Regions from separate parts of the Viridibacillus sp. KH_047 genome, predicted to be linked through region 2. Evidence: a T-box and tRNA genes for the amino acid it is inferred to sense, from the RefSeq annotation. Region 2 holds a T-box; the other holds one or more tRNA genes.

Region 1 (4,251 bases), 1.4 Mb from region 2:
TATTGTTACCAGTTATACTTCCAATCGGTATTTCGTTTTGGAGGTCGTCTAATATACATCATTTTACTTAGACCAATATGGTTGATTTTTAATTTTTTCTTTTCTGTCATAAGATGGATAATCCGCGCCCTAATGCGTGTTGTAAGGCTCCTGCTGTTACCATTTATGCCATTGGTTAAAAAAACTAAACAGTTAAGACTTAAAAAAACAAGGTAAATTCGTTATAATGGAGAATACACATACAATAATAACTAAGAAGCTAGAAGAATTATTAATTAGGGAGGGATAACGAGGATGAATAATCGTAACAAAAAAGCTAGTGGGGAAAATTCAGTTGCTGCCATTCGTCGAGAATACATCGAGTCCATGGAACGGCAGGAAAAGAAAAAAAGAGCTATGAAAATACGTCTTTATCGAAGACTGGCGCTTTTCGCAATCGCGTTTGTTCTCGTTATGGGGTCCCTAATATTTACATTAATAAATCAAAAGAAGACGCTCGCTAATAAAGAACAACAAAAAATCGAGCTAACCCAAAAACTTTCAGACGCCCAGGACCAACAAGAGGAATTGGAAATTCAAATTTCGAAGCTAAATGACGATAACTATATCGCCAAACTAGCACGTAAAGAACTTTTCCTTTCTGAAAAAGGTGAAATCATTTTCTCGATTCCAGAAAATACTGAAAAAGATGAGAAAAATGGGGATTCGAAAGAGTAGTCTTATTGACACTCTTTTTTTGTTGGATATAATTAGAAGTGGGAATCTAACCGAGTTTTAAGATTCATCATAAATTGATTACATGGCTTACAAAGTCGCTTTATTTATTAAGGAGGAGCATTTTTTTTATGTCAATTGAAGTAGGCAGCAAGGTACAAGGTAAGGTAACAGGTATCACAAATTTTGGAGCATTCGTAGAGCTGCTAAATGGCTCAACAGGTCTGGTGCACATTAGTGAGGTTGCGGACAATTATGTAAAAGACATCAACGAACATTTGAAAGTTGGAGAAATGGTTGAGGTTAAAGTAATGAATGTCGAAGCGGATGGCAAAATTGGTTTGTCTATTCGTAAAGCAAAGCCTCAAGCAGAACGACCAGAGCGTCCTCAACGCCCACGTCATAATAACCGTTCAAATGATCGTAATGACAATCGTCATCAACCGAAAGAAAATTTTGAACAAAAAATGGCTCGTTTCTTAAAAGACAGTGAAGATCGCCTTGCAACATTAAAACGTGCCACAGAATCTAAACGTGGTGGCCGCGGCGCAAGAAGAGGGTAACTTGCTAGCTATTTTAATCGTAGAAAAAGTGTGAAATAGATTTTTGAGCAATCCAAGTACGTTTTGGATTGCTTTTTTATTGTTTATACCTGACGAATTGTACTATTAAATGCAATACAAACAAACTATAATTCGCCTATAACGACACCTCTGTAGATGATTTGCCACTTAAATTTATATACCGTACTTATTTTGACAAACAAAAAAGCAACTCTCTCATGATGGGAAAGTTGCTTTTTATGATGACCCCTACGGGATTCGAACCCGTGTTACCGCCGTGAAAGGGCGGTGTCTTAACCGCTTGACCAAGGGGCCAAAAAAATATTGGCACAGATGGCCTAGATGAAAAAATATGGCGGCAGAGGGGATCGAACCCCCGACCTCACGGGTATGAACCGTACGCTCTAGCCAGCTGAGCTACGCCGCCGTTTTAAACAACATAATAAATAATACAAGATAAAGTATGTAAGTGTCAAGCTGTTTTGAAAATATTTTCTTAAAAAAAGCAATTTCTCGTCGAAAAGTTTTTTTTTGTGAAAACACAAAAAGACAAACTTTATGGAATATTCAGTCTATAATGATGGCAATGTTCAGGAGGAGGTTGTTTTATGAAGATGTGGCATGAAGGAATAGCTCAAAATCAAGCAATTAAGAATACATGGGCAAGTGTAGCTAAGGGAAAATATCGAATATGGCTATCTGTTTTGTTTTTATTTTGTTCCTTTTACTTATCTCAGGCCGTGTTATTTGAAGCAACGGTACCATTCTTCCTACCGATTGCAGCAATTGCATTTACTAGATATCCAAGGTGGATGAGTTGGACATTAGTAGGGGGATTGTGCGGAAGTCTTACATTAGGTTTCGGGCAAACAACAATTCATATATTAGAATTGTTGTTTTTATTACTCCTTTTAAAAACCCCTTTTAAACGATTGCCACTTCCTGTAATAGTCGGGTTTAGTATTTTGATGGTTCAAATAGTTTGGCAATATATTTCGTATAGTGGGCATCCTCCAATTCTTGTATGGCTATACGTCGGATATGAAGGTGCGCTAGCTATCTTCATGACGCTCTTTTTGGGTCTCATTTTCTTACCGATGCATCAGTTAATGACGGCCAAATGGTCTTTTGAGCGACTCGGCGCAGCATTGATCGTAGGTGCTGTGGTATTAACGGCTATGGATGGTGTCGTACTTAACTTCTTATCAGTATCGCGTATTGCCATGCATTTACTCATACTTGTATCTGCATTAGTTGGTGGTGTCACATTAGCAACAGCTGTTGCAGTGCTAACCGGTATGATACTTAGTTTATCTCAATTATCTTTTAGTGGAATGATGGCAGTTTACGCGGTAACGGGATTATTTGCAGGCGTTTGTAAAAATATCGGTAAGTTTTGGATTGCAACAGGAGGTATAATAGCTAGCGTCTTTTTTGCATTGTATGATGCGACACTGCCGCTTGATTACACATTCTTTATGTCTATTGCATTTGCTACCCTGTTATTTTTTATCTTCCCACAGAAATGGGTACTGTATTGGCAAAATCAACTATATCCAAACAGGGACGAAGTGCTTTTAGAAAGGCAGAAGTGGTTAACGGAAAGACTCAATACAAAGCTTGTAGATTTTCATCATTTCGTAGATTTTATGAAAGAGCTTGTACATGATCGTTTTGGGAATGTGAATAGACATGTAGCGGAAGAGAGGCAAGAGCAACCGCTTGCAATTTGCCAATCCTGTTTTAAGTATGATAAATGTTGGAGCAATAGTAAAAGTGAGATGCCAGATCTAACGCAGAGATGGCTGGATGCAAGTGCTACTGCGAATGCAGCGACGAGACTACAGCTTGATGAGAAAATTCGTTATAAATGTGTGAAGTCCGGGCCGTTTTTGTCAGCGCTTGAGGAGAAGGTTTCGAAAAAGCAACTTAGTGGTCAGTTTTACCACGGGCGTAAGATGATTGCCTTGCAATTGAGGGATATGTGTCAACATATCGATATGGTGATGAATGATATGACGGGAGAGGCAGTGTCTTTTCAACATAAAGAGGACGAACTATCAGAAGAGCTAAAGCTTGCTGGTATCGAACATTTTCAAGTAGATATTTTATCAAATGAGGCAGGGAATCGAAAAATTGTTTGTTGTTTACCAGAGAAAAAGGCTATGTGGGAAACAGATCAAACATTAGCAGAACGCTTAGTACTACCTATTCTACAAAGTGTGTTTAATGAGCCGTTTGAAATCGCACGAACGGCTATGAAGGACAGTCCGTATCCACATTTACAGATGACCTTCCAATCATCAGTTCGTTTCCATATGTCTTATGATGTATATACGTCTTCGAAGCAGAATACGATTTACTCTGGTGATTCACACGCCGTTTTTCCACTTCATCAAGGGCTTACGGCCGTTATGTTATCAGATGGAATGGGACATAGTAAAAAGGCGCATCAGGAGAGCAGACGTCTCATTCGATTAATGCGAGAATGTATGCACCATCAAATGGCACCCGAAACAGCGATGCATACATTGCATTATGTCATGTCTTTGAAAAATGATAGCGATATGTACGCGACAATGGATTTTGCGCTTGTTGATTTACAAGTCGGAACCTTATGGTCTTGGAAAGCAGGGAGTATGGCAACTTATTTAGTGCGAGGGGAAAAGTGTATTCGACTAGAGAGTAAGAGTGAGCCAGTAGGGTTTTTGACATCTTTTTCAGTAGAAGCAGATCAAGTATCGCTAAAAGCAGGAGATATTATTTTCATGTGTACAGATGGTCTGTTCTTTGAAAATAAGCCTTGGGAAGAGCAGGAAAGTAAACTAATTCGTCATTTACGCGAGCTAGAGAATTGTCCAGCTGAGGATATGTGTGCATCTGTTATACGTGCATTTCGAGGTCCGGATGTACCAAATGATGATTGTACACTCGTCGCAATCCGCATTGAACATAAAATATCGAATTGGTCTTT
Region 2 (4,251 bases):
TGTAAAAATTACTGGTAGCAAAAGGTTAACTTTACGACGTATTTTAGAAGCGTCGAGTGAACGGAAGGGTATTGATCTAATAGGTATTATAGATTGTCATTCTCCTGAGGTCATTGAAGAAATTGAAGAAATGATAGAAGATGGAGAGATGGTGGAGATTGCTGATGGAGGGTTACAGTTCGGACAATCTACCTTGATACTTGGATCTGAAATTGAGATTTACGATGAGCACTGCCACGGGCCAATTCATGTCCTTGCTTATTTTCCAACTATTGAAATTATGAAAACTTTTTCGATGTGGATGAGTGGCTATGTGAAGAATATCAATTTAAGTTCTCAACGAGTTTATTGTGATGGTATTACACTTCAAAAGAAAGTGCATTCACTTGGAGGTTTATTTATTCCTGCTCATGTGTTTACTCCTTTTAAAAGCTTATACGGTAAAGGTGTGTTAACTAGTTTAAGTGAGGTGTTTGATCCATCTATGATAGACGGCATTGAGCTTGGCTTAAGCTCCGATACGTATATGGTGAGAGGGATAAAAGAGTTAGAGCAATATACCTTCTTAACGAATTCAGATGCCCATTCTGTCGGTAAAATTGCAAGAGAATATCAAAAAATGAGACTTGATCATGCAAGCTTTACTGAATTACAAAAAGCGCTTCAAGAAAAAGATGGACGAGCCATAGTCGCTAATTATGGTTTAAATCCTTTGCTTGGCAAATACCATCAAACAGTTTGTGGTGGGTGTGCTGCGAAAGTGGATGAGGGTTTATCTGAATGCCCAATATGTCACCAGTATAATATCATTAAGGGTGTAGCCACTAGAATTAAAGAGCTATCTGAAAGTGAAGAGAGCGAGCGACCAAGACCGCCATATATTCATCAAGTCCCGCTAGATTTCATACCAGGACTCGGACCGAAATCACTAGAACGCTTACTTCTTGCAGTTGGGACAGAAATGAATATTTTGCATAAAGCAACTTATAAAGAGTTAGCAGCAGCAGTGCCGGAAAAATTAGTTCGTTATATTGACCAATCCCGTAAAGGGGAGTTGTTAATAGAAGTTGGTGGTGGAGGTAAGTATGGTAAGGTACAAAAAGAAGAGTCTAAATGATTTTCAGTGTGAAAAGCTTTCGACGAATGGATTAGCCATTTGCCGAAAGCTTTTTTGTTTATTTTACAGCGTTACTTTGACTGATGAGATGTTGATATTCTTCATCGATTATCGCGATGTCCAATCGCTCAAACAACGGCTCTACATATTGAATGGATGTTGGTAATTCCGCTAATTCATGCCACGAGATATTAGTAATTCCAAGCATGTCGCGAATTTTTTTTGTCGAGAACGGAATAAAGGGTTCTAGTAATTGCGACAAATTCGCAATGATATAGACGCATGTTGCAAGTGTATTGCCACAACCAGCTTCATCATCTTTTACTTGTAACCATGGTTGTTGTTCGTCAAAGTATTTATTGGCCGAGCGGATGTAAGAGAAGATTTCTTCAAGTGGTGCTTTAAAATGCCCTTGTTCAATCGCGATAGCTACTTCATCATAGAGTTTTTGCGTTTGAAGCTTGATTGAAGTATTCAGTATGCCTTTAGGGATTTGTTTATCGAATGATTTTTCAATAAATTTTAATGTCCTGTTAACGAAATTTCCGTATGCACCTAGGAGCTCGCTATTATGACTATAAATAAACTCACGCCAAGAAAAGTCTGTGTCGCGATTTTCTGGTGCATTAATCGTCAAGAAATATCGAATTGTATCTGCATCGTATTTTTCAATAATATATGGTACCCATACGGCCCAGTTTAGGCTAGTAGAGAGTTTCCGTTTCTCTAGTGTTAAGTATTCATTTGAAACAATATGTGTTGGGAGGGCAGGGCTATTTAATCCCATTAAAATTGCAGGCCAAATGATTGTATGGAAAGGGATATTATCTTTCCCATGAACGTAATAAGAGATTGTGTCGCTATTCCAGAAATCTTGAACGTTTATCTGATGCTGTTTTGCCCATTCTAAAGTAGCAGTGTAATATCCTGACACGGCTTCAATCCAAACATATATCTTCTTACCGTCAAAACCGTCTATTGGTACATCGATTCCGTTTGGCAAATCTCTCGTAACGGCTCTATCAGGTACACCTTCTGCTAAGTATCGTTCGGACAAGTCGATTGCATTTTGGCGCCATGCTTTTTGTTCCTTTGCATTTTGTACATAGTGTTCTAATGCGCTTTGCATCTTACTGAATGCAAAGTAAAAATGCTCGGTTTCTTTCACGATGGGTTGATTGCCACATATTTTACATCGTCTATCGATTAAATCGAGTGGATCTAATATTGTTGAGCAATGATCACACTGATCCCCGCGTGCCTTACTACCGCATACTGGACATATTCCTTCGACAAAACGGTCCGGCAAAAACTGCTTGTCATGTTCACAATACGTTTGTTCAATTGTTTTTTTATATAAAAAGCCTTTATCTAGTAGCTCCAAAAAGATATTTTTAACGGCTTGATGGTGGTGTTCGGCATCGGTACGCGTATATAAATCGTAAGTAAAACCTAGTTTGTTAAAGCAGGCTATAAATTCTTCATGAAATCGATCTGCAATTTCCTTTACAGTAACACCTTCTTGATTTGCTCTGATAGAAATAGGCGTTCCGTTACAGTCGCTACCGGATACATAAAGAACGTTTTCTTTCTTTAATCGATAATATCTAGCTAAAATATCTCCTGGTAATAATGCCGCAATATGCCCTAAATGTAATGATCCGTTCGCATAAGGCCAAGCTCCGCCAATAACAATACTCATTCAAAAATCCCTCCTAAAATAAAAAAACTCGCCCTAATCAAATTAATTGATCAGGACGAGATTATATACCCGTGTTACCACCTTCGTTTGCAAACAGCTTACACCATTTGCCTTCATCAGTACGCCAATTAGGGATACTGTTGCTGTTATAACGAGTGCCTTTCTCGTCGTAGCCTACTAAATAAATCGTTCGGTACGAAGCTCAGAGGTCATTTTCAAATAGTTAAGTTCACTTCATTTCCACCGACAGAAGCTCTCTAGACAACTTAATTTATTTTACTTTTCCTCATCAACGCGTATTTCTATATGTTGAAAAGAAGTATAAAACACTATTGATGAAAAGGCAAGTATATTTCGAATAAAAAATCAACTGTTGAATGAGGGTGCATCGAATTAAATATAATAATTATCCAATTTGCGAAATTGGAGGAACACTATGCAAGCTGTTCTAGTGTTGATACACGTATTGAGGTACAGATCCAAAAAGGCCTGAGCATTTAATGACTGGTCGAACTAGTTTTGTCATAGCACACCGTTTAAAAACGATAGAAAATGCCGATAAAATACTTGTTATTAGAAACGGAGAAATAATAGAACGTGGCAATCATAAAGAACTCATAGAGCAACAAGGATTTTATTCTGAATTACAAAGGATATTTTACCAACATCATCTTAAATTGAAAAAAGGATGGTAGTTATTATTACCTATCATCTTTTTTATTTGATACAACATTAATGTAGGTTTGGGTATTTTTGATAAAATTTTATCTGAATACAATGTTTAACTAAAATATATATTAATATAGGTTATATTTCTTTGTTCAATAGTCTTGGTTATAGCAGTGTGTGGACGATGTTTTGCCCTATTTTTTCATTGGTTTTGCTTTCTTTAATTATTTGAATATAGTTTTGCTGTATAATTAGAACTATTAGAAATGGGGTTTGGTTAATATGGATAAGGACCTAAAAAAAATACATCATCTAGAAGATACACCGCTTATTCGTTGGAACAAAAATGAACCTAATGAGTTTTTACAACAATTCGTTACTAAGCTAAAAAGTTTGAATATGATTCTTTCAACAAATACATATGTTAAAGGTACAAATAAAGTACTGACACGAATTATTGAAGACGCTCAAAATCAGACAATGATTTTACTTATAGGCATGACAGGTGCAGGGAAAACAAGTTTAGTGAATGCACTGCTTAAAAGAACCGTTCTATCAACGGAAATGGCGAAAGCAACAGCGATAAATACCATTATTCGATACGGTCAAACAGAAGAAGTGAAGGCTTATTTCCTTGATGGACAAGTAGCGAGTTTTGATCTTGATAAAGTGAAACTATTCACAACATCGGACACATTTAGTGCTGAAATCTTACGTGAAAGCTTGGACTATATTGAAGTCTATGTCAATAATGAATTGCTAA

What was found. The T-box of region 2 lies ahead of metG (methionine--tRNA ligase). A T-box ahead of a tRNA ligase gene usually reads a tRNA of that ligase, here a tRNA-Met.
Region 1: it has a tRNA-Met gene. The T-box ahead of metG (methionine--tRNA ligase) is inferred to sense a tRNA for this amino acid. The anticodon was not compared.

What each region holds. Positions count from the first base shown of each region.
Region 1 is NZ_CM174479.1:79,276-83,526, forward strand. Features, by position in the region: gene yabQ (spore cortex biosynthesis protein YabQ) at 1-216, shown strand, start outside; gene AC3IS5_RS00395 (FtsB family cell division protein) at 295-717, shown strand; gene AC3IS5_RS00400 (S1 domain-containing RNA-binding protein) at 846-1,277, shown strand; tRNA gene AC3IS5_RS00405 (tRNA-Glu) at 1,521-1,592, opposite strand; tRNA gene AC3IS5_RS00410 (tRNA-Met) at 1,631-1,704, opposite strand; gene AC3IS5_RS00415 (SpoIIE family protein phosphatase) at 1,886-4,251, shown strand, end outside.
Region 2 is NZ_CM174479.1:1,498,570-1,502,820, forward strand. Features, by position in the region: gene AC3IS5_RS07555 (endonuclease Q family protein) at 1-1,117, shown strand, start outside; gene metG (methionine--tRNA ligase) at 1,176-2,819, opposite strand; T-box leader at 2,868-3,121, opposite strand; partial or broken gene AC3IS5_RS07565 (hypothetical protein) at 3,267-3,514, shown strand; gene AC3IS5_RS07570 (dynamin family protein) at 3,771-4,251, shown strand, end outside.